Regions from separate parts of the Paenibacillus sp. Z3-2 genome, predicted to be linked through region 1. Evidence: a T-box and tRNA genes for the amino acid it is inferred to sense, from the RefSeq annotation. Region 1 holds a T-box; the other regions hold tRNA genes.

Region 1 (7,323 bases):
GCTGTAAGCACGGTATAGGCCTGTACTTTTTCCGGTGGTACGGACTGACTGCGATCATATTCTTTCTTGCAATCTTCAACCAGACGACGATCTATATCTTCGAGTTGTTCCAATACCGCTGGAGCAGTTAATGCATCCAGGTAGGTCTTCATGTCAGCCGAAGTTTGCAGTTTGAATGCTTCGGTGGACAACATACCCAGCGTCTCCGAACGAGTCGGAACGCCTTTTTTCGGCGCACCTGTGCGCAAATCCCAGTGAAGCAAACCAATGGCTTCATGATAACTCTTAATTTTACGAGCCAAATTACGGAAGGAATCCAAATGTTCCTGTGTTTGTTTATCCATTGTTAACGTTCACCTCTTCAAAAAAAATGTTATACCCTATTGATGATACTTTTCCCATTGAGTATAATCAACTTTTAACAGAGGCAAATTGCATTATTCTACTACAAGTGTGTGTTCAAAAAGTCTGGTTTTCAGTACCGAGAAGATGGAATGAAGAAGAAATGGAGTAGCGGAGCGTAGGAAAACTACGTGAGCAACGGACATTTCAGCTGAATTTCATCTTCGATGCTGATGATGCCCAAGGCATGATTCGTAATCAAAAGTGGACTTTTTGAACAACCTCTAAAAAGGTTGGAGTAATGCCGTCTGCTGACGGTGATATACCAAAAAAGCAAAGGCGCGTAGGACAAGCTGCATCGATTGCAAGTGGCCGTGCTCGTCGTATTGGATAACAGGAGGCAATAGACATGAACAACATTCAAGAGATTTTGGCTTACAACAAATCATTTGTCGAGACCAAAGAATACGAAAAGTATACGGCTGGCAAGTTTCCAACCAAAAAGATGGTTATCATCACTTGTATGGATACACGTCTGGTGGAAATGCTGCCCAAGGCCATGAATCTGAAGAACGGTGATGTGAAAATCATCAAAAACGCAGGCGCGATTATCTCTCAGCCTTTCGGCAGTGTAATGCGTAGTGTGCTTGTCGCCATCTATGAACTGGGTGCAGATGAAGTCCTGGTTGTGGGACATACGGAATGTGGTATGGCTTCCCTTCACGCAGAGACAATGATTGGACATATGGTTGAGCGTGGCGTATCTGAAGAAGTCATGACAACCCTGGAGAACTCCGGCATCCGTTTGCAAAAGTGGTTGCGCGGGTTTGACAGCGTCGAAGAAGGGGTAAAACATACTGTGGAAGTGATCAAGAAGCATCCTTTACTTCCTCCCAATGTACCCGTCCACGGCATGGTTATCGATTCTGCCACAGGTGAGCTTGATCTTGTCGCTGAGGGGTATGGACAACAGGAATCTCTCTAAATGGTTTGGAGTGCGGACCTTATGGTCCGCACTTTTTTTGTCTAAATTAAGGCAGTTGTTCTGTCAGGTTGTCAAACCATACAGTTTCAGTGTACACTTTTATGAAAGCGGTCAAAGAAATCAAAATTGATTGTTTTCTCTGATCCAGCCCTAATATTAAGGAGACATGTGCATGAACATACTTTCCTACGGATTGCTCGGGCTGCTTACCCGCGAGGAGTCATCGGGCTATGATCTGATGCTGAAGATTCAGCCGCATTGGCAGGCCAAACACAGCCAGATCTACCCACTCCTGTCCAAGATGGAAAACGATGAGTTATTGGCCTCCCGCTGGGTACAACAGTCTGACAAACCGGACAAGAAAATGTACGCAGTTACGGAAAAAGGCATTGAAAAGCTCTTGGAATGGATGATTACTCCTGTTACCGCACCGGTTACACGCGATGAGTTTAATTTGCGTATCTTGTGTGTTGGCATTGCGGAAGACGGAAGCATGAGACGCATTCTTAACGAGCGTAAAAGCTGGTTTATGGAACGCATACGTTATTTCGAGGAACTGAAGTCACGTATACCTCTGGATAATCTTCGTGTAGGCAACCGAGACTTTGGAAGCTACATCCTGGTACAAAAAGGGTTAATGAATGCACAAACAGGCCTGGAATGGTGTAACTGGGTTACTCAATTGCTTGATGGCCAAGCTGCAATTCAAGACCCAAGCCCAAGCGTTTCAGAAATTTAATCAAAATTTGAAACGTTCCTGCAAGTTGACCGTATTACATGAGTAAGGCCCATTTTTGGGCGTGTCAAACAAATTAATCGGGGGGTTACGATCTTTACAATGAAGAAAAAATTTGGAGTTAAACATCTAATGATGGTATTTATGGCCTTTACATTATTGTTCGCAACAGTGGGAGTAACGAATCCGGATTCTGCGGATGCAAGACGTGGTGGCGGATTCAAATCCGGCACGAAAAGTTATACCAACACACCTAAGAAATCCGACTCCAACAGCAACGTGAATCAATCCAATTCCGGCAATAACTCCGGTACTGGCGCAGCTGCAACTCGTGGTGGTGGATTCTTCGGCGGTGGCGGCGGCTTCATGAAAGGCATGATGCTTGGTGGTCTTGCTGGTATGATGTTCGGCGGACTGTTCGGTGGCATGGGCGCCCTGGGTAACATCCTTGGATTGCTCGTGAACGTTGCAGCAATTATGTTGATTGTTATGCTGGCTATGGCACTCTTCAGAGCCATCTCCAATCGTCGCAAACCTGCAGCGGATGGCCGTCATGACCGTCGCAATGATCGTGATGATGACCGTAACAGAAACGGACGGTACTAATCTCTATGGTTCTGAGCATGGATGAAATTGTGAATGCAATCTGTATTCATATGGCAGAACGTAAGGGTGTACGTCCAACCGATGTGAATGTGGAACTGAGCTGGGAAGAAGATACAGGTTATTCCGCTGAAGTTTGGATCCAAGGACGCAGTCAATATCTGGTCGAGTCCAACATGATTGAAGCGATTCTTCGCTACCTGCACAGTGAATACAACATCCGGGCGTACCGTGAGAACGTACGACTTGATCTGGATGAAGAGATTACAGCGATCGTAAATCAATAAGATAGGTCACTCACACTGGCCTGATATACGAAAGACCGCCTCCCCTCTGTCGCCTGACAGAGATGGAAGGCGGTCTTTTTGTTTGTTTCTGTAATTGTATAAGTGTACGTTTTAATTGTCAGACACTAGGATGAAGCTTAACCAGACTGTAGTTCTTTTTACCTTTACGGATAATGATGAATTTACCGCCAATGGCATGCTCTGCAGAAACTGTGAATTCTAGCTCAGTAATTTTCTCACCATTCATGGAAATCGCACCTTTAGTGACATCCTCACGTGCCTGACGTTTGGATGGCTCCAGCCCCAGATCCACGAGCCAGTCGACGATATTTTTCGCTTCGCCGTCTGTTTCAAACGTTGGCATTTCCTTGAAGCCCTGCTCGATTTCATCAGCTGTCAGGGAGCGGATATCTCCACTAAACAGCGCTGCTGTAATACGTTTAGCCTGTTCGAGCATTTCTTCGCCGTGAACGAATTTTGTCATTTCTTCCGCGAGTGCTTTCTGTGCTTCACGTTTGTGCGGCTCTGTCTCTACCTTTTCAGCCAAAGCTTCAATTTCTTCTTTGCTCAGGAAAGTAAAGTATTTCAAGTATTTAATGACATCACGATCATCTGTATTCGCCCAGAATTGGTAGAACTCAAATGGTGTCGTTTTGTTCGGGTCAAGCCAGATTGCGCCACCAGCTGTTTTACCGAATTTAGTTCCGTCAGATTTGAGCATGAGCGGAATGGTCAGACCGTACGCTTTTACTTCAGATCCTTCTTTTTTACGAATCAGATCGAGACCACTCGTGATATTTCCCCATTGATCCGAACCGCCGATTTGCAGTTGCACATCTTCGTTCTGGAACAGGTGCAGATAGTCGAGGGATTGAAGAATCTGGTAGGAAAACTCGGTGAATGAGATTCCGCCTTCCAGTCGGCTCGCAACTACATCCTTGGCCAGCATCGTATTGAGGTTGAAGTTTTTGCCGTAGTCGCGTAAAAATTCAATCACATTGATTTTGTGTGTCCAATCGTAGTTGTTCACCATACGAACCTGATTATCACCGTCTGTTACGAACAACTTTTTCATCTGCGCTGTCAGTGCATCCACATTCTCCTGCACTTGTTCCATCGTTTGCAAGGATCGCTCTGCCTGACGACCACTTGGATCACCAATCGTACCTGTAGCTCCACCAATCAGAATGACCGGACGGTGTCCTGCCAGTTGAAAACGTTTCAGCATCATGAAGGGAATGAGATGTCCGATATGCATACTATCCCCCGTAGGGTCAACTCCACAGTACAATGAGACTGATTTGGTTTCAGTCAGTTCACGCAATCCCTCTGCATCGGTCTGCTGGTTAATGGCGTCGCGCCACTCTAGTTCATCAATAATATTCATTCGTAAAAACCCCTTTTCGATCCTCTAGATTCAGTCATGATTTACGTTAAATTAAGAAACTACACGCTGGAACGGCTTTTTTGGACACAAAAAAATCGCCTCCTTGTCTTCACTAGACACAGGGACGATTATCATAACCGTGGTACCACCCAAATTGCATGGACAACACGTGACCTTAACACGCTATCCATACCACTTTCGGCAATATATCGTTTGCCCATCCGCTTGGCATTACCCAAGTACTCCAGAGTGTAATTCGCAGCCCTTGTATGTATCAGGTTCCATCAACCCCTGACTTTCTGTAACAGGGACAAAGCCGCTACTGCGCTCCATCAACGTGATTCATGTATTTAATTTATAGCAAGTATAGCCGAACGTTGGAGTCATTGCAAGGTCAAGTATGCAAACTTTAAATATAACAATGGACAAGCACATAAACTCAACTTATATGGTCATCATGTTCAACTTTCCGTGATAATAGTGATGTGCCTTCTCTGCAATCTGATCCTCATTGTTCCAACATTGCTGCTCCAGCATATCAAGTTGCTGCTCCTGCATAGAGCAGCAATTTCCTGTTCATTTGAAGTTAAGGCTTCCCATCCTTGTTCAGATTCATTCTTTTTTTGACAAATGATAACGCATAGCCATAACATACGTCATTAATATCTTGCTCACTCAACTCAATCACCTCTCTTTAGTAGGTTGCATCCGCTCAAGCTCCTGTCGTTTACTTCTCATATACCAGTACAGATAAGGATCACCGATCTGTTGGTTGAATGCACCTGCCTGTAAAAGTAAATCACTTTTTCTATAATTATTGTATGACATAATGGAAAAAATGAAAAAGCTGCCTAAGGCAGCCTCTTCATTACACACTGTTCAATCAGGTCCCACAAAAAGTCTGATACGAAGTATTGCACTGTGCAGGCAGTTCGGCATATTCAGCCTGTTCAGGTGAGTGCGCGAACGGATCGGAAAGAACAGCCAAAAGCTTCTCCATCACGCTAAGGTCTCCGTAATTCTCCGCTCGCTCAAGTGCTTCTTCGACCCGATGATTGCGAGGAATGACTGCCGGATTACTCGTTCTCATCAAATGCCGAGAAACTTCCTTCTCTCCATGCTGTCTGTCCAATCTTGCTTGCCACCGCTCATTCCATTCAGCAAATTCTGTCGTGCCAAACAAAGTTGTCCCTTCCAAGTTATCAAAGGTCAATGCCAAGAACGTATTCGTGTAATCTGCACTATGCTTCTCCATGAGTTCAAGAAGGTCTTTGATCAGGGCTTCATCTTCTGTCTCTTCATTCAACAAGCCCAGTTTGGCCCGCATTCCCTTAAGCCAATGATGATGGTACAATTCCGAAAATTGTGCGATCGCATCCTGAGCAAGTTGCACGGCCTGTTCTTCATCTTCATGCAATAGCGGCAGAAGTGTCTCGGCAAATCGAGCCAAATTCCATCCTGCAATATACGGCTGATTACCATACGCATACCGACCTTGCGTGTCAATGGAGCTAAATACGGTTGAAGGATTGTAAGCATCCATATAGGCGCATGGGCCATAATCAATGGTCTCACCGCTGATCGCCATGTTATCCGTGTTCATCACCCCATGAATGAAACCAACACGCTGCCACTGCGCAACGAGCGCGGCCTGACGCTTAATCACTTCCTGAAGGAGCAAAAGATAGCGATTCTCAGCTTGGGCGACATCAGGAAAATGTCGATCCAGTGTATAATCAGCCAACGCTTGGAGATCGTCGATAGACCCCCATCTGGCTGCGTACTGGAAAGTTGCTACCCGGATATGACTGGAAGCCACTCGGGTCAATATGGCCCCAGGCCGTTCTGTTTCGCGGATAATGTTTTCTCCAGTAGATACCACTGCCAGACTTCGGGTTGTTGGAATACCCAGTGCATACATCGCTTCACTAATGATATATTCTCGCAACATGGGACCAACAGCAGCACGTCCATCCCCTCCACGAGAGTAAGGTGTTCTTCCTGAACCTTTCAGCTGGATATCCACTCGCTCGCCTTGTGGCGTAATCTGTTCTCCCAGCAGCAAAGCCCGTCCATCACCAAGCATGTTAAAATTGCCGAATTGATGTCCTGCATAGGCCTGAGCTAAAGGCTCGGCTCCTTCCGGAATCAGGTTACCCGCGAAAATTTTCGCTCCTTCATCACTGTCAAGAGACTCCACATTCAGACCCAGACTGGATGCAAGCAGTCTATTGAAGATGATCAACTTCGGTGATTCAACAGGTACTGCGTCCTGACTTGTAAAAAAGGGTTGCGGTAACTGCGCATAACTATTGTCCAAATTCCATCCTTTGTTCAACGTCTCTTGTTGCATGGTGATCACAACTCCTTTTCTGTGCCCAAGGGATTTCCCCTGGTTTTATTTTAGCCTTTGTGAACCAATGCTCATTTATGTAGTCGCATGGAAATTCAATGTAGGGAACATATAAAATGTTCTTGATGAAACTTTAGCATATTTGTATTCCTTTTGCATTCCTCATAAATAGTAACACAAAAAATCCAAGAGGTTTCTTTGCCAAGTGGAGTCACTGCTCTTCATTCCACTTCCCAGAAAACCGTCTTGGATCTGTTTCGTTTACACGATGACATGTCTGTTATTCCAAGAATTACGTGTGTACTTCCTGAGCCTGTACAGGTTGTACTGGCAAACTCCTATTTTTGAAACCGAGGTTAAAGAAGACATTGAGCAGGATCGCTGACAGGCTTCCCGTGATAATACCATCGCTAACAATGATGCGAATACTTTGAGGAAGCTGGGCAAACAGATCGGGTACAGCAGTAACGCCGAGCCCAAGTGAAACGGAGCAAGCCACGATCAACAGATTGGATTGTTTGCCGAAGTCGACGTTTTGCAGCATTTTGATCCCGGATGACACGACCATTCCGAACAGTACGACAGTCGCACCACCTAATACAGCACTCGGAATAATGGTTGCAAAAGCTG
Region 2 (7,323 bases), 1.7 Mb from region 1:
TTCCTGAGGAAGGCTCGTCCGCTCAGGGTAAGTCGGGACCTAAGGCGAGGCCGAAAGGCGTAGTCGAAGGACAACAGGTCGAAATTCCTGTACCACCGTAAGCCGTTATGAGCAATGGGGGGACGCAGTAGGGTAGTGACGCGGACTGATGGATGTCCGTCTAAGCAGTAAGGCTGATGTGTAGGCAAATCCGCACATTGTAAGGCTGAGCTGTGATGGGGAGTGAAAATTACAGTAGCGAAGGTCATGATCTCACACTGCCAAGAAAAGCCTCTAGCCAGGTGATGGTGCCCGTACCGCAAACCGACACAGGTAGGCGAGAAGAGTATTCTAAGGCGCGCGGAAGAACTCTCGTTAAGGAACTCGGCAAAATGACCCCGTAACTTCGGGAGAAGGGGTGCCCCGGTAGTGTGAATAGCACGAGGGGGCCGCAGTGAAAAGGCCCAAGCGACTGTTTAGCAAAAACACAGGTCTGTGCGAAGCCGTAAGGCGAAGTATACGGGCTGACGCCTGCCCGGTGCTGGAAGGTTAAGGGGAGTGGTTAGGGAGTAATCCCGAAGCTGTGAACCGAAGCCCCAGTAAACGGCGGCCGTAACTATAACGGTCCTAAGGTAGCGAAATTCCTTGTCAGGTAAATTCTGACCCGCACGAATGGCGTAACGACTTGGGCGCTGTCTCAACGAGAGATCCGGTGAAATTTTAATACCTGTGAAGATGCAGGTTACCCGCGACAAGACGGAAAGACCCCATGGAGCTTTACTGCAGCTTGATATTGAATTTGGGTACGATCTGTACAGGATAGGTGGGAGCCTTTGAAGTGTGAGCGCCAGCTTGCATGGAGGCAACGTTGGGATACCACCCTGATCGTATCTAGGTTCTAACCTGGTACCGTAATCCGGTGCGGGGACAGTGTCAGGTGGGCAGTTTGACTGGGGCGGTCGCCTCCTAAAGAGTAACGGAGGCGCCCAAAGGTTCCCTCAGAATGGTTGGAAATCATTCGAAGAGTGCAAAGGCATAAGGGAGCTTGACTGCGAGACCTACAAGTCGAGCAGGGACGAAAGTCGGGCTTAGTGATCCGGTGGTACCGCATGGAAGGGCCATCGCTCAACGGATAAAAGCTACCCTGGGGATAACAGGCTTATCTCCCCCAAGAGTCCACATCGACGGGGAGGTTTGGCACCTCGATGTCGGCTCATCGCATCCTGGGGCTGAAGTAGGTCCCAAGGGTTGGGCTGTTCGCCCATTAAAGCGGTACGCGAGCTGGGTTCAGAACGTCGTGAGACAGTTCGGTCCCTATCTGTCGTGGGCGTAGGAAATTTGAGAGGAGCTGTCCTTAGTACGAGAGGACCGGGATGGACGTACCGCTGGTGTACCAGTTGTTCCGCCAGGAGCACCGCTGGGTAGCTATGTACGGAAGGGATAAACGCTGAAAGCATCTAAGCGTGAAGCCCCCCTCAAGATGAGATTTCCCAGTATGTAAGACCCCTTGAAGACGACGAGGTAGATAGGCTGGGGGTGGAAGTGCAGCAATGCATGGAGCTGACCAGTACTAATCGGTCGAGGGCTTATCCAATTGCAAGTGATAATTCGCATGTTTCGTTTCGAATCTAGTTTTCAGAGAACGATCTCTGAAGCATATTCCCTGATAGCTCAGTTGGTAGAGCACTCGACTGTTAATCGAGTTGTCACAGGTTCGAGCCCTGTTCGGGGAGCCATATGGAGAGGTGTCCGAGCTGGCCGAAGGAGCACGATTGGAAATCGTGTAGGCGTCACAAGCGTCTCGAGGGTTCGAATCCCTCTCTCTCCGCCATAATATTAAGGCCCGTTGGTCAAGGGGTTAAGACACCTCCCTTTCACGGAGGTAACAGGGGTTCGAATCCCCTACGGGTCATATTAACTTCAAAAATAGAAGTTGATTTTTACAATAAGATTATGGTAAGATCATAAATGTGTTGTTCGGAGGCTTAGCTCAGCTGGGAGAGCATCTGCCTTACAAGCAGAGGGTCGGGGGTTCGATCCCCTCAGCCTCCACCATATAACTTATTTTTATAACGACGCGGGGTGGAGCAGCCCGGTAGCTCGTCGGGCTCATAACCCGAAGGCCGCAGGTTCAAATCCTGCCCCCGCAATTATACTTTCCTTTGAGAAAGTGATCTGGAACCGTGGTGTAGTTGGCCTAACATGCCTGCCTGTCACGCAGGAGATCGCGGGTTCGAATCCCGTCGGTTCCGCCATTTAATCTTTACATGAGGCAAACTGTTCACTACATCTGCTGTATGGCACTGATGCCCTATATAAAGTGTTAGGAAATGAGATTAGACTTTATTATGGCTCGGTAGCTCAGTCGGTAGAGCAGAGGACTGAAAATCCTCGTGTCGGCGGTTCGATTCCGTCCCGAGCCACCATTTATAAAACAATTTAATATGCCGGTGTAGCTCAACTGGTAGAGCAACTGACTTGTAATCAGTAGGTTGGGGGTTCAAGTCCTCTCGCCGGCACCATGTAATCCTGGAGGATTAGCGAAGTGGCCAAACGCATCAGACTGTAAATCTGCTCCCGTACGGGTTCGGTGGTTCGAATCCATCATCCTCCACCAGTTTTAGGGGCATAGTTTAAAGGTAGAACAACGGTCTCCAAAACCGTTGGTGTGGGTTCAATTCCTGCTGCCCCTGCCAATTAACTTTTTAGAAAATTAACTTTTTGTGGCGATCGTGGCGAAGTGGTTAACGCACCGGTTTGTGGATCCGGCATTCGGGGGTTCAATTCCCCTCGATCGCCCCTTTGTTTTTTCATTTTTTATTGGGGATTAGCCAAGCGGTAAGGCAACGGACTTTGACTCCGTCATGCATAGGTTCAAATCCTATATCCCCAGCCATTATGCGGACGTGGCTCAGCGGTAGAGCATCGCCTTGCCAAGGCGAGGGTCGCGGGTTCGATTCCCGTCGTCCGCTCCAAAATATGGCGCCATAGCCAAGTGGTAAGGCACAGCTCTGCAAAAGCTTTATCCCCAGTTCGAATCTGGGTGGCGCCTCCAGTATATGCCGGCGTGGCGGAATGGCAGACGCGCTCGACTCAAAATCGAGTGGGAAACCGTGGAGGTTCGAGTCCTCTCGCCGGTATATTGAATAGCCCTGCAAATTGCTTATGCAATCTGCGGGGCTATTTTTATTTTATATGAAGTGATTGTTTTATAGTAAGGAAAGTTGGACGTTAATAAAGATTGACGTATGATTATATTCAGTATATTGTAGATAAGTGAAGTCTTTAATATGAAGGAGTGAAATAAAGTGACTACTAAAAAAATTATACCGGACACTGACCTGTTATTTAACCTTTTTGTATGGGAAGAGGCTTGGAAGAATCGTCCGAGAAGTTCAAAATATAAGAAGAAAAGTGCACCATTTAATACAGAAGAAGCGTTTGAGCGGTGGGCCAGAGATTATCATGCACAATCATTTACGGTAGAAGGAATACAGCGGTCTGAGCGCATTATGGGCTGGATTGAAAACCAGGGAGTAGAGTTCGCGGGCTTGTCCATTCTAGACATTGGAGCGGCCTCAGGCATATTTACCATTCCTTTTGCTGAAAGGGGAGCAAGTGTAACCGCTGTTGAGCCTTCTGAGTTGCTTGTCTCGCTCATGAAAGAAACAATACCCTCAGAGCTGGAATCTAATATTGAAATCGTGAAAGAGCGATTTGAGGAAATCTCCATTCAGGATAAAGGCTGGGAGAAGAAATATGATTTTGTATTTGCTTCCATGTGTCCGGCTATGTCGGATTGGGAAACGATTGAGATGGCGATTAACTGTGCTCGTAAGTATGTGTATATAAGCACTATAGCGGGACAGAAGGAACACACACTAATGGATGAACTTAAGGATGTACTTGGGATCAGTTCTTCATACAAGGCTGGTGATATGGGATATATCCAACAGTTGCTGTATTTGAAGGGTTATTCATACACGATGATCATTACAAGAGAAGTTAACTCATTTGAAGTACCGGTGGAAGAGATTATTGAGAAGCTGCCAGAATGGCTTAATACGTATGAGTTACCAACAGATGAGGATTCCCTCAGACTGGCTGAGAAGTACATCCGCGATACATATAAGGATAGTACGGTGACCTTCTCACGTGGAGCAAGGTTTGGTAAAATTCTGATCCAACTTGAACAAACCAATATGAAAACAGTCCGTACCAAGGATAAACGACAAATCGTATAAGCTTGGTATGTGTTATGAGGAACAGGAATCGAGACGCACAACGTATATTCTAACGTCTAGGATGACGCTAGGAAGCATCAGATCGCTGCGCAAAAAGGGAACGTATGAAACATATGAAGTTAAGATATAGAAGCGAAGTTGTAAGTGAAGGGAGCAGGGATATGTGCTCCCTCTTTTTTTTGAAGCCAATAATTAATCGACCGCTTTGAACCAGGCCCTCGTTTATTTGGAGATGTTCGAGACAACGAAAAAACAAAACACATATCTAGTTTTCAGAGAATGATCTCTAAAGGATATCCCTGATAGCTGAGTTGGTAGAGCACTCGACTATTAATCGAGTTGTCGCAGGTTCGATCCCTGTTCGGGGAGCCATATGCAGAGGTGTCCGAGCTGGCCGAAGGAGCACGATTTTAAATCGTGCTCCTTTTCTAATTGTTGTTCGACACTTCTGCTTTTTGTTTCCGCTCCCGATACTGACCGGGAGTGATTCCTTCCCATTTACGAAATGATCGGATAAAGTTTTGCGGATTGTTGTAACGAAGCCGTGCTGCGATATCTTTAACCGTTAGATCACTTTCGTCCAGCCATTTTTTAGCGATGTTAAATCGGTACTTGGTCAGGTATTCACTAAATGCACAGCCGGTCTCTTTGCGAAAAACGCTACTTAAGTAGTTGGCATTATAGTGAAGCTTCACAGCACATTCCTCAAGCGTCAGATCCTTATCGTAATCTTGATGAATCAGAGCAATCATCTTCTCTGATATATGCTGGTACTGGGCATACTGTCTCCCTTTAAAAACCTGGATGATGGGCAAGATGACTTGATGGTTAAACCACTCCTCAACTTCAGCGCCGTACTGCAAACCATGAAGTTCATGAAACATCGATCCATTGCCTTGAGAGATCTGTCCGAGTCGTATACCGGATTCCTGAGTCATTTGCAAAATATGCGTCAGCAGCCTCGTAAAGGCCACCTGATATTCCTCTGGCGTACACTCCATACCAAAGATTACTTCCAGGACCTGATGCAGAAGAGCAGAGGCATGAACTTCATCCGCACTTTGAATAGCTTGGATCAACGAGTATTCCAATGATTCCGGGTAGGTCATGGACCAAGCTGGCGCATAATGATCTATGTTCTCATATTGAAAGATAATACCTGTCCCCAGCTTCATTCGATGCTTCAAAGCCTCCATAGCTTCTGTGTAAGCCTGAGGGATGTGGTATAGGGAGCTATGCGGCTGGCTGAAGCCTATACTGACCTGAAGAGCCAGAATCCCATCAATCTGTTGTTGTAACTGGTCTGTTAATACATATAGCTGCTGTGAAAAAGCAAATTGATCCTGTTCAACGGTGCCAATCACCGTGACAACCGTATGTTCCAGCACGATAGGAAGCAGTTGTTGGTTATGCACAACCGTTTCCTCCAATATATTTTGAACAGCGAATAACAGGAGGTCACGATCATTGGCATTGTATTTTCTGTGATTAACGAGATCGGCCTGTAGTGCAATAACAGCAATTTGTTGCCATTCCCGAACCTGACGTGTGTAGCCATATTCATTCAGGGTGTCATATAGAGTGTGAACAGGGCTCTTGCCCTGGAAGAGATTCATCATAAAATGAGTGCGAATCTGCAACAGATGCATATTTAGTGTGTTCTCCAGTTGGGAGCGAGATGCAGATAATTGTGAGACACCTGCTCGAATCTGTTCGAACTCATCAGACAGCTCTGGTGATTGCTGAGTCATAGTGCCGCCATCTTTGGACAGGTGGTTGTCACCAAGTTGGGTTAAAAGTTTACGAATTGGAATATGCATTCGTTTGGAGCCGAGCCATGCGAGCAATAATGAAAGCAAAAGCAAGAAGATACTGATATACAAGGTGTGTAATCCGATATCGATATATTCCTGTGTCAGAATGTTGGTGGGTGAGATTAGAACATAAGTCCATCCTTTTAAGGTAGAAGGGCTGTACGTCAGAGAATAGTGTGTATCGGCGATCTTGACTTCTCGTTCTTCAAAGCCTGTTGAAAATGTGATGGGAGATAGTCTAATTATGCTGGCTTCCGTCTCACGATCTTGTAATCCAACTGCAGACAGCGGTTGTCCAATATATACGGGATCGGGATGTACCATGATACGTTGTTCCCGATTTAAAATGATCAGTCCTGAGGCAGCATTGCCCATGGAGGCTTCACCTAGCGTATTTTGTAAAGAGCATGCAGGAATTCCGGCAATTAAGGCTACATCGGAAGACGCATTCAGATTCGGAATAGATCTCGCAAGGGCAATATGATAGATACAGCCTGTACCGGGCGAACGCTCATCATTACTGAACACCGATGAAGGGGAGAGCTGCCATCCGGAGGTTAGCGTATCCGATATCAAATCCTTCATGGGAAGTGCCAGTGGGAAATCCGTATTACGATATAATCCGGCATGGTCAATAAGCCAATTCTGGGATTGATTCACCAATGTGATATCCAGCAAAGGTTCCCACGACCTCATATTCTGAAACTCGCTCTGCAGCTTATCGGCAAGTAATGGTCCTTTCCTTTGAAGTGAAGAAGCAGACAGGGAACGGAGGGTTACTGGAGATCGAACGGCCTGATCAAGCATATAACTGACTGTAGCGAGTTTGTGTTCTACGTTGGATTGCATTTGTTCCAGCAACTGCCTGTTAGCTTGTGTACGATGTAATTCAGTTTGGTTCGATGAATAGATAAACGCGGCAATTCCCGTTAACAAAATGGGCAGGGTGCTTAGCAGGATTCCGAAGATGATCATTTTATGGAGATAGCTGATTGGTCGCACAGTTTCAGTTCAACCCCTGACATTAGAAATAGTAACACTCTCTATTTTAGTAAACGCTTACATATAGAACAATCTAAATTTTGTTTATTTGGATAAATAAGTAATTTTATTTTGAGGCAAAAGAGATTGGCACGGGATGGAAACGAAAGTGAAGGGTGAACGTAAATAGAGATATGGACATCATTCTATCTACCGGACGATATCGGGTGAAGTAGAGCCTGAACACGGGGAATAGAAGGTAACTGGAAGCTATTCAGCTTAGGTGGAACGATGGTCTTATACCG
Region 3 (7,323 bases), 3.1 Mb from region 1:
TGTGGCATCGCCATGCTCCTTCACATCTTCCCCGACCCAATTGATCGGATGAATCCCAAGCTGGAATGGCAGCTTGCTCATTGCTCCACGTCTCCTTTGTCGTTCAACATTGTAGTTCAATCGGAATGTAGTACTCATAGTTTCAATTCGATAAATACGTCCACTGATCTCATACTGTGGGGGAGTTCAGATAAGGCTACATTTTAGAAGGAATACTCTATTAAATCAGATTAAAAAGGTCTTGCTTTGGCACGGTTTGCTTGCATGGTGTGATGCGCATGAACTACCTTTTCCTCGGCAGATACTTCTGGCACACCTACATTCCACCATGACTCATAACCACCTGCATTGGTTCCAGGCACGACCGGAATCTCAATCAACGTACTCACCGTTTCGTTCTTCGCATCTCGGATTGCTTGTTCCAGCTGTTCTGCCGTCTCCGCTCTATAGGATTTGGCTCCCATGCTTCGGGCGTGAGCTGCAAAGTCCATTGGCATGTAGTCCCCGGTCAATCGTCCACTTTCTGACTCCCGATAACGGAACTCATTGCCGAACCCGTCACTACCATGTTCCCGCTGCAAATTATGAATACACTGGAATCCATTGTTGTTGAATAATAGAACGGTCATCTTCTTCTGTTCCTGCAAACTGGTCACAAACTCCGAATGCAGCATCAGATAACTGCCATCCCCTACCATGGCGTACACTTCACGATCTGGCTCGGCAAGTGCTGCTCCGAACGCTCCGCTTACCTCGTACCCCATGCAGGAGAACCCATACTCCATATGATATGTTTTTGGTTCAGACGCACGCCACAGACGATGCAGATCACCTGGCAGACTACCTGCCGCACACACGATGACGGAAGATGGATCAATCGTCCGGTTAACTACGCCGACTGCTGTAGTCTGTGCCAGCCCTGCTTCATGTTCTGCTCCATACAGCCTATCCACTTCTGCATTCCACTCAGCGCGGAGATCAGCGACTTCGGATGAGCCATAGGCACTGCGGTATTGTCTTTGCTGCAATTCCTTTTGCAAAGCCTGCAATCCTTCTCGTGCATCCGCCAAAATGGCTTCCCCACCAAGCTTGGCAGCATCCATGCCGTTCAGGTTGATGTTAATGAATGACGCTTCCGGATGTTGAAAAGCAGAGCGGGACGCCGTCGTAAAATCCGAGAACCGCGTACCGACGCCGATCACCACATCCGCTTCTCTCGCCAGCCTATTGGCTGCCAGAGAGCCAGTAACCCCGATGGCTCCCACATTCAGTGGGTGGTCCCAAGAGACTGCGCTCTTGCCCGCCTGCGTCTCGGCGATCGGAATACCAAATGCCTCGGCGAACTCGACGAGCTGGGCGGATGCCTCAGAGTACAACACACCGCCGCCTGCAACGAGCAGCGGCTTTCTGCCTCGGGCAATCTGCTGCGTTGCCCGTTCAATGGCTGCCTGTACCGGGGGGCGACGGTCCAGATAGTGTACTTTGCGGGCGAAGAACGATTCAGGATAATCGTACGCCTCTGCCTGCACATCCTGCGGCAGTGCGAGCGTAACAGCTCCCGTCTCTGCCGGGTCGGTAAGCACACGCATGGCCTGTGCAGCAGCAATCATCAACTGTTCAGGACGAACTATGCGATCCCAGTATTTACTGACGGCTTTGAATGGATCAGTGGCTGAGATTGTATAATCACTACTCACTTCCAACTGCTGAAGTACCGGGTCTGGTTCCCGTGTAGCAAAGTTATCTCCAGGAAGCAATAAAACCGGAATCCGGTTCACCGTTGCGGTAGCCGCTGCTGTAATCATATTTAAAGCACCCGGACCAATGGATGTTGTACATGCATAGATTTGTCTGCGGTTCTTCTGTTTGGCGTAGGCCGCTGCCGTATGCACCATACCTTGTTCGTTCTTCCCTTGCATATACGTCAGGCTTCCCGAACTGCGCTCCAACGCTTCTCCAATGCCAGTTACGTTGCCATGTCCAAAGATGCCGATGATCCCTTTCACAAACTTGGTTTCCACACCGTCAACCGAGATATATTGCTGATCCAGGTATCGAAGCAGTGCCTGAGCCATCGTTAATCGAATGGTTGTCATGAATTGATCGCCTTCCTTTCCTTTACGGGTTAAGCGCTTAATCTACGTTAAGTTTAAGCGCCTTACCCCTAAAGGTTAAGCGCTTAATTGATATGGTATTACAGGCTGATGATTTACGCAAGCTATTTTTGTAAGCGTTTTATAAATTGCGATAAAACAACGGTAATTTATTGTTGTAAGATCTGTTAGACCTGCTTCATTTGAGAGCTCTCCACAATAATCGCCAATATACCTATGAATGCAAAAAAAGAAAGAGACGGTGAGTACCATCTCTTTCTTTTACGATATATAAGCGGGTGATGGGAATCGAACCCACGCTATTAGCTTGGAAGGCTAAAGTTCTACCATTGAACTACACCCGCATAACAACAATCGGGATGACACGATTTGAACATGCGACCCCCTGGTCCCAAACCAGGTGCTCTACCAAGCTGAGCTACATCCCGTTATATATACCGGCGAGAGGACTCGAACCTCCACGGTTTCCCACTCGATTTTGAGTCGAGCGCGTCTGCCATTCCGCCACGCCGGCAAAATATGAAGTTATAATGGCGCGCCCTGAGAGATTCGAACTCCCGGCCTTTTGATTCGTAGTCAAACGCTCTATCCAGCTGAGCTAAGGGCGCAAATATTGGAGCGGAAGACGGGAATCGAACCCGCGACCCTCGCCTTGGCAAGGCGATGCTCTACCGCTGAGCCACTTCCGCAAATAAAGAATGCGCGTGGAGGGACTTGAACCCCCACGTCAAAGACGCTAGATCCTAAGTCTAGTGCGTCTGCCAATTCCGCCACACGCGCATATGATGGTGAGTCATGAAGGGCTCGAACCTTCGACACCCTGATTAAAAGTCAGGTGCTCTACCAACTGAGCTAATGACTCATAGAAAACTGGTGGAGGATGATGGATTCGAACCACCGAACCCGTACGGGAGCAGATTTACAGTCTGATGCGTTTGGCCGCTTCGCTAATCCTCCAGGATTACATGGTGCCGGCGAGAGGACTTGAACCCCCAACCTACTGATTACAAGTCAGTTGCTCTACCAGTTGAGCTACACCGGCGTATAACAGGTGTTATATATGGTGGCTCGGGACGGAATCGAACCGCCGACACGAGGATTTTCAGTCCTCTGCTCTACCGACTGAGCTACCGAGCCTTACTATATTAAAAAATGGCGGAACCGACGGGATTCGAACCCGCGATCTCCTGCGTGACAGGCAGGCATGTTAGGCCAACTACACCACGGTTCCAGATCACTTTCCCAAAGGAAAGTATAATTGCGGGGGCAGGATTTGAACCTGCGGCCTTCGGGTTATGAGCCCGACGAGCTACCGGGCTGCTCCACCCCGCGTCGTTATAAAAGTTATATATGGTGGAGGCTGAGGGGATCGAACCCCCGACCCTCTGCTTGTAAGGCAGATGCTCTCCCAGCTGAGCTAAGCCTCCATATTATGACCCGTAGGGGATTCGAACCCCTGTTACCTCCGTGAAAGGGAGGTGTCTTAACCCCTTGACCAACGGGCCTTACTGGCTCCCCGAACAGGGCTCGAACCTGTGACAACTCGATTAACAGTCGAGTGCTCTACCAACTGAGCTATCAGGGAATGGTGGAGCCAAGCGGGATCGAACCGCTGACCTCCTGCTTGCAAGGCAGGCGCTCTCCCAGCTGAGCTATGGCCCCATACACTGTTGTATTTCTTGTTGTGGTATTACTATGGGCCCTGGTGGACTCGAACCACCGGCCTCACCCTTATCAGAGGTGCGCTCTAACCAACTGAGCTAAGGGCCCTTATCAAATTTCGAAAAAAAATACCCCCAAAGGGGTTTCGCTTGGCGGCGTCCTACTCTCCCAGGACCCTGCGGTCCAAGTACCATCGGCGCTAGAGGGCTTAACGGTCGTGTTCGGGATGGGTACGTGTGGAACCCCTCCGCCATCGCCACCAAACGTATAGCTTAGCTTACATTTCAGAGTTGTTGTTCTCTGAAAACTAGATTCGAAACGAAACATGCGAATTCAAACTTGCAAATTGGATAAGCCCTCGACCGATTAGTACTGGTCAGCTCCATGCATTGCTGCACTTCCACCCCCAGCCTATCTACCTCGTCGTCTTCAAGGGGTCTTACATACTGGGAAATCTCATCTTGAGGGGGGCTTCACGCTTAGATGCTTTCAGCGTTTATCCCTTCCGTACATAGCTACCCAGCGGTGCTCCTGGCGGAACAACTGGTACACCAGCGGTACGTCCATCCCGGTCCTCTCGTACTAAGGACAGCTCCTCTCAAATTTCCTACGCCCACGACAGATAGGGACCGAACTGTCTCACGACGTTCTGAACCCAGCTCGCGTACCGCTTTAATGGGCGAACAGCCCAACCCTTGGGACCTACTTCAGCCCCAGGATGCGATGAGCCGACATCGAGGTGCCAAACCTCCCCGTCGATGTGGACTCTTGGGGGAGATAAGCCTGTTATCCCCAGGGTAGCTTTTATCCGTTGAGCGATGGCCCTTCCATGCGGTACCACCGGATCACTAAGCCCGACTTTCGTCCCTGCTCGACTTGTAGGTCTCGCAGTCAAGCTCCCTTATGCCTTTGCACTCTTCGAATGATTTCCAACCATTCTGAGGGAACCTTTGGGCGCCTCCGTTACTCTTTAGGAGGCGACCGCCCCAGTCAAACTGCCCACCTGACACTGTCCCCGCACCGGATTACGGTACCAGGTTAGAACCTAGATACGATCAGGGTGGTATCCCAACGTTGCCTCCACGCAAGCTGGCGCTCACGCTTCAAAGGCTCCCACCTATCCTGTACAGATCGTACCCAAATTCAATATCAAGCTGCAGTAAAGCTCCATGGGGTCTTTCCGTCTTGTCGCGGGTAACCTGCATCTTCACAGGTATTAAAATTTCACCGGATCTCTCGTTGAGACAGCGCCCAAGTCGTTACGCCATTCGTGCGGGTCAGAATTTACCTGACAAGGAATTTCGCTACCTTAGGACCGTTATAGTTACGGCCGCCGTTTACTGGGGCTTCGGTTCACAGCTTCGGGATTACTCCCTAACCACTCCCCTTAACCTTCCAGCACCGGGCAGGCGTCAGCCCGTATACTTCGCCTTACGGCTTCGCACAGACCTGTGTTTTTGCTAAACAGTCGCTTGGGCCTTTTCACTGCGGCCCCCTCGTGCTATTCACACTACCGGGGCACCCCTTCTCCCGAAGTTACGGGGTCATTTTGCCGAGTTCCTTAACGAGAGTTCTTCCGCGCGCCTTAGAATACTCTTCTCGCCTACCTGTGTCGGTTTGCGGTACGGGCACCATCACCTGGCTAGAGGCTTTTCTTGGCAGTGTGAGATCATGACCTTCGCTACTGTAATTTTCACTCCCCATCACAGCTCAGCCTTACGATGTGCGGATTTGCCTACACATCAGCCTTACTGCTTAGACGGACATCCATCAGTCCGCGTCACTACCCTACTGCGTCCCCCCATTGCTCATAACGGCTTACGGTGGTACAGGAATTTCGACCTGTTGTCCTTCGACTACGCCTTTCGGCCTCGCCTTAGGTCCCGACTTACCCTGAGCGGACGAGCCTTCCTCAGGAACCCTTAGGCTTTCGGCGGATCAGATTCTCACTGATCTTTTCGTTACTCATACCGGCATTCTCACTTGTATAATGTCCAGCGCTCCTTACGGTACACCTTCAACCCTTATACAACGCTCCCCTACCCCTGATACATCGTATCAAGCCATAGCTTCGGTGGTGTGTTTAGCCCCGTTACATTTTCGGCGCAGAGTCACTCGACCAGTGAGCTATTACGCACTCTTTAAATGATGGCTGCTTCTAAGCCAACATCCTGGTTGTCTGTGCAACTCCACATCCTTTCCCACTTAACACACACTTGGGGACCTTAGCTGATGGTCTGGGCTGTTTCCCTTTTGACAATGGATCTTAGCACTCACTGTCTGACTCCCGGAAGTAAGTCTATGGCATTCGGAGTTTGACTGAGCTTGGTAACCCTTGCGGGCCCCGCACCCAATCAGTGCTCTACCTCCACGACTCTGTTTTCCGAGGCTAGCCCTAAAGCTATTTCGGGGAGAACCAGCTATCTCCGAGTTCGATTGGAATTTCTCCGCTACCCCCACCTCATCCCCGCATTTTTCAACATGCGTGGGTTCGGGCCTCCAGTGCGTGTTACCGCACCTTCACCCTGGACAGGGGTAGATCACCCGGTTTCGGGTCTACGTCCACGTACTATGTCGCCCTATTCAGACTCGCTTTCGCTGCGGCTCCGGCTCTTCACCTTAACCTTGCACGGGAACGTAACTCGCCGGTTCATTCTACAAAAGGCACGCCATCACCCCTAAAACGGGCTCTGACTTTTTGTAAGCACACGGTTTCAGGTTCTATTTCACTCCCCTTCCGGGGTGCTTTTCACCTTTCCCTCACGGTACTGCTTCACTATCGGTCGCTAGGAAGTATTTAGCCTTGGCAGATGGTCCTGCCGGATTCATACGGGGTTTCACGTGCCCCGCACTACTCGGGATCCGTCTCGGAGGGAACAGACTTTCAATTACAGGGCTTTTACCTTCTTTGGCGGGCCTTTCCAGACCTCTTCGCTTAACCGGTTCCTTTGTAACTCCATGTGAGACGTCCCACAACCCCAAAGAGCAAGCTCTCTGGTTTGGGCTTCTCCGCGTTCGCTCGCCGCTACTGACGGAATCACTATTGTTTTCTCTTCCTCAGGGTACTTAGATGTTTCAGTTCCCCTGGTATGCCTCTACACAACCTATGTATTCAGTTGTGAGTAACTGGAAATTACCCCAGCTGGGTTTCCCCATTCGGACACCCCCGGATCAAAGCTTGCTTACAGCTCCCCGAGGCAGTTTCGTTGTTCGCCACGTCCTTCATCGGCTCCTAGCGCCTAGGCATCCTCCGTGTGCTCTTAGTAGCTTAACCATATTGCTCCGGTTTTGACTGCTCGCTTCCCTTGTTTTGCTTGCGCAAAGCCAAAAGTCACTCCCATTCAATACCATCGCAAAAGCAATTAACTACCGTTTTTATTGAAACTTGTTTACACAAGTTCAGCTAAAAAGGAATGTTCTAATTCGCATTTACTTTCGTTTCGATATCTAGTTTTCAAAGAACAAGCTCCATGCAAAAGCAAGCTGTTTGAGAGTTTGAGCTCTCAAAACTGAGCAACGAGTGAGTGTTTTGCAGCTAAGCTGCGTA

What was found. A T-box is a leader RNA that pairs with one kind of tRNA and senses whether it is charged. The one in region 1 lies ahead of tyrS (tyrosine--tRNA ligase), so its partner is inferred to be a tRNA-Tyr.
Region 2: it has a tRNA-Tyr gene. The T-box ahead of tyrS (tyrosine--tRNA ligase) is inferred to sense a tRNA for this amino acid. The anticodon was not compared.
Region 3: it has a tRNA-Tyr gene. The T-box ahead of tyrS (tyrosine--tRNA ligase) is inferred to sense a tRNA for this amino acid. The anticodon was not compared.

The regions. Positions count from the first base shown of each region.
Region 1 covers NZ_CP096397.1:3,799,369-3,806,691, forward strand. The annotation lists gene M1D71_RS17005 (carboxypeptidase M32) at 1-344, opposite strand, end outside; gene M1D71_RS17010 (beta-class carbonic anhydrase) at 752-1,327, shown strand; gene M1D71_RS17015 (PadR family transcriptional regulator) at 1,500-2,066, shown strand; gene M1D71_RS17020 (hypothetical protein) at 2,166-2,669, shown strand; gene M1D71_RS17025 (YxcD family protein) at 2,675-2,953, shown strand; gene tyrS (tyrosine--tRNA ligase) at 3,072-4,340, opposite strand; T-box leader at 4,458-4,685, opposite strand; gene M1D71_RS17035 (protein adenylyltransferase SelO) at 5,224-6,693, opposite strand; gene M1D71_RS17040 (nucleobase:cation symporter-2 family protein) at 6,986-7,323, opposite strand, start outside.
Region 2 covers NZ_CP096397.1:5,495,296-5,502,618, reverse strand. The annotation lists rRNA gene M1D71_RS24720 (23S ribosomal RNA) at 1-1,573, shown strand, start outside; tRNA gene M1D71_RS24715 (tRNA-Asn) at 1,640-1,715, shown strand; tRNA gene M1D71_RS24710 (tRNA-Ser) at 1,719-1,810, shown strand; tRNA gene M1D71_RS24705 (tRNA-Glu) at 1,820-1,891, shown strand; tRNA gene M1D71_RS24700 (tRNA-Val) at 1,959-2,034, shown strand; tRNA gene M1D71_RS24695 (tRNA-Met) at 2,056-2,129, shown strand; tRNA gene M1D71_RS24690 (tRNA-Asp) at 2,157-2,234, shown strand; tRNA gene M1D71_RS24685 (tRNA-Phe) at 2,330-2,405, shown strand; tRNA gene M1D71_RS24680 (tRNA-Thr) at 2,426-2,501, shown strand; tRNA gene M1D71_RS24675 (tRNA-Tyr) at 2,511-2,596, shown strand; tRNA gene M1D71_RS24670 (tRNA-Trp) at 2,602-2,675, shown strand; tRNA gene M1D71_RS24665 (tRNA-His) at 2,706-2,778, shown strand; tRNA gene M1D71_RS24660 (tRNA-Gln) at 2,801-2,875, shown strand; tRNA gene M1D71_RS24655 (tRNA-Gly) at 2,880-2,954, shown strand; tRNA gene M1D71_RS24650 (tRNA-Cys) at 2,961-3,034, shown strand; tRNA gene M1D71_RS24645 (tRNA-Leu) at 3,041-3,119, shown strand; gene M1D71_RS24640 (class I SAM-dependent methyltransferase) at 3,288-4,223, shown strand; tRNA gene M1D71_RS24635 (tRNA-Asn) at 4,520-4,595, shown strand; gene M1D71_RS24630 (helix-turn-helix domain-containing protein) at 4,652-7,039, opposite strand.
Region 3 covers NZ_CP096397.1:297,055-304,377, reverse strand. The annotation lists gene iolE (myo-inosose-2 dehydratase) at 1-81, opposite strand, end outside; gene iolD (3D-(3,5/4)-trihydroxycyclohexane-1,2-dione acylhydrolase (decyclizing)) at 231-2,096, opposite strand; tRNA gene M1D71_RS01450 (tRNA-Gly) at 2,388-2,458, opposite strand; tRNA gene M1D71_RS01445 (tRNA-Pro) at 2,469-2,542, opposite strand; tRNA gene M1D71_RS01440 (tRNA-Leu) at 2,550-2,628, opposite strand; tRNA gene M1D71_RS01435 (tRNA-Arg) at 2,646-2,722, opposite strand; tRNA gene M1D71_RS01430 (tRNA-Gly) at 2,729-2,803, opposite strand; tRNA gene M1D71_RS01425 (tRNA-Leu) at 2,814-2,894, opposite strand; tRNA gene M1D71_RS01420 (tRNA-Lys) at 2,901-2,976, opposite strand; tRNA gene M1D71_RS01415 (tRNA-Tyr) at 2,986-3,071, opposite strand; tRNA gene M1D71_RS01410 (tRNA-Thr) at 3,081-3,156, opposite strand; tRNA gene M1D71_RS01405 (tRNA-Phe) at 3,176-3,251, opposite strand; tRNA gene M1D71_RS01400 (tRNA-Asp) at 3,268-3,345, opposite strand; tRNA gene M1D71_RS01395 (tRNA-Met) at 3,373-3,446, opposite strand; tRNA gene M1D71_RS01390 (tRNA-Val) at 3,466-3,541, opposite strand; tRNA gene M1D71_RS01385 (tRNA-Glu) at 3,548-3,619, opposite strand; tRNA gene M1D71_RS01380 (tRNA-Asn) at 3,624-3,699, opposite strand; tRNA gene M1D71_RS01375 (tRNA-Ala) at 3,701-3,776, opposite strand; tRNA gene M1D71_RS01370 (tRNA-Ile) at 3,811-3,884, opposite strand; rRNA gene rrf (5S ribosomal RNA) at 3,924-4,040, opposite strand; rRNA gene M1D71_RS01360 (23S ribosomal RNA) at 4,123-7,050, opposite strand.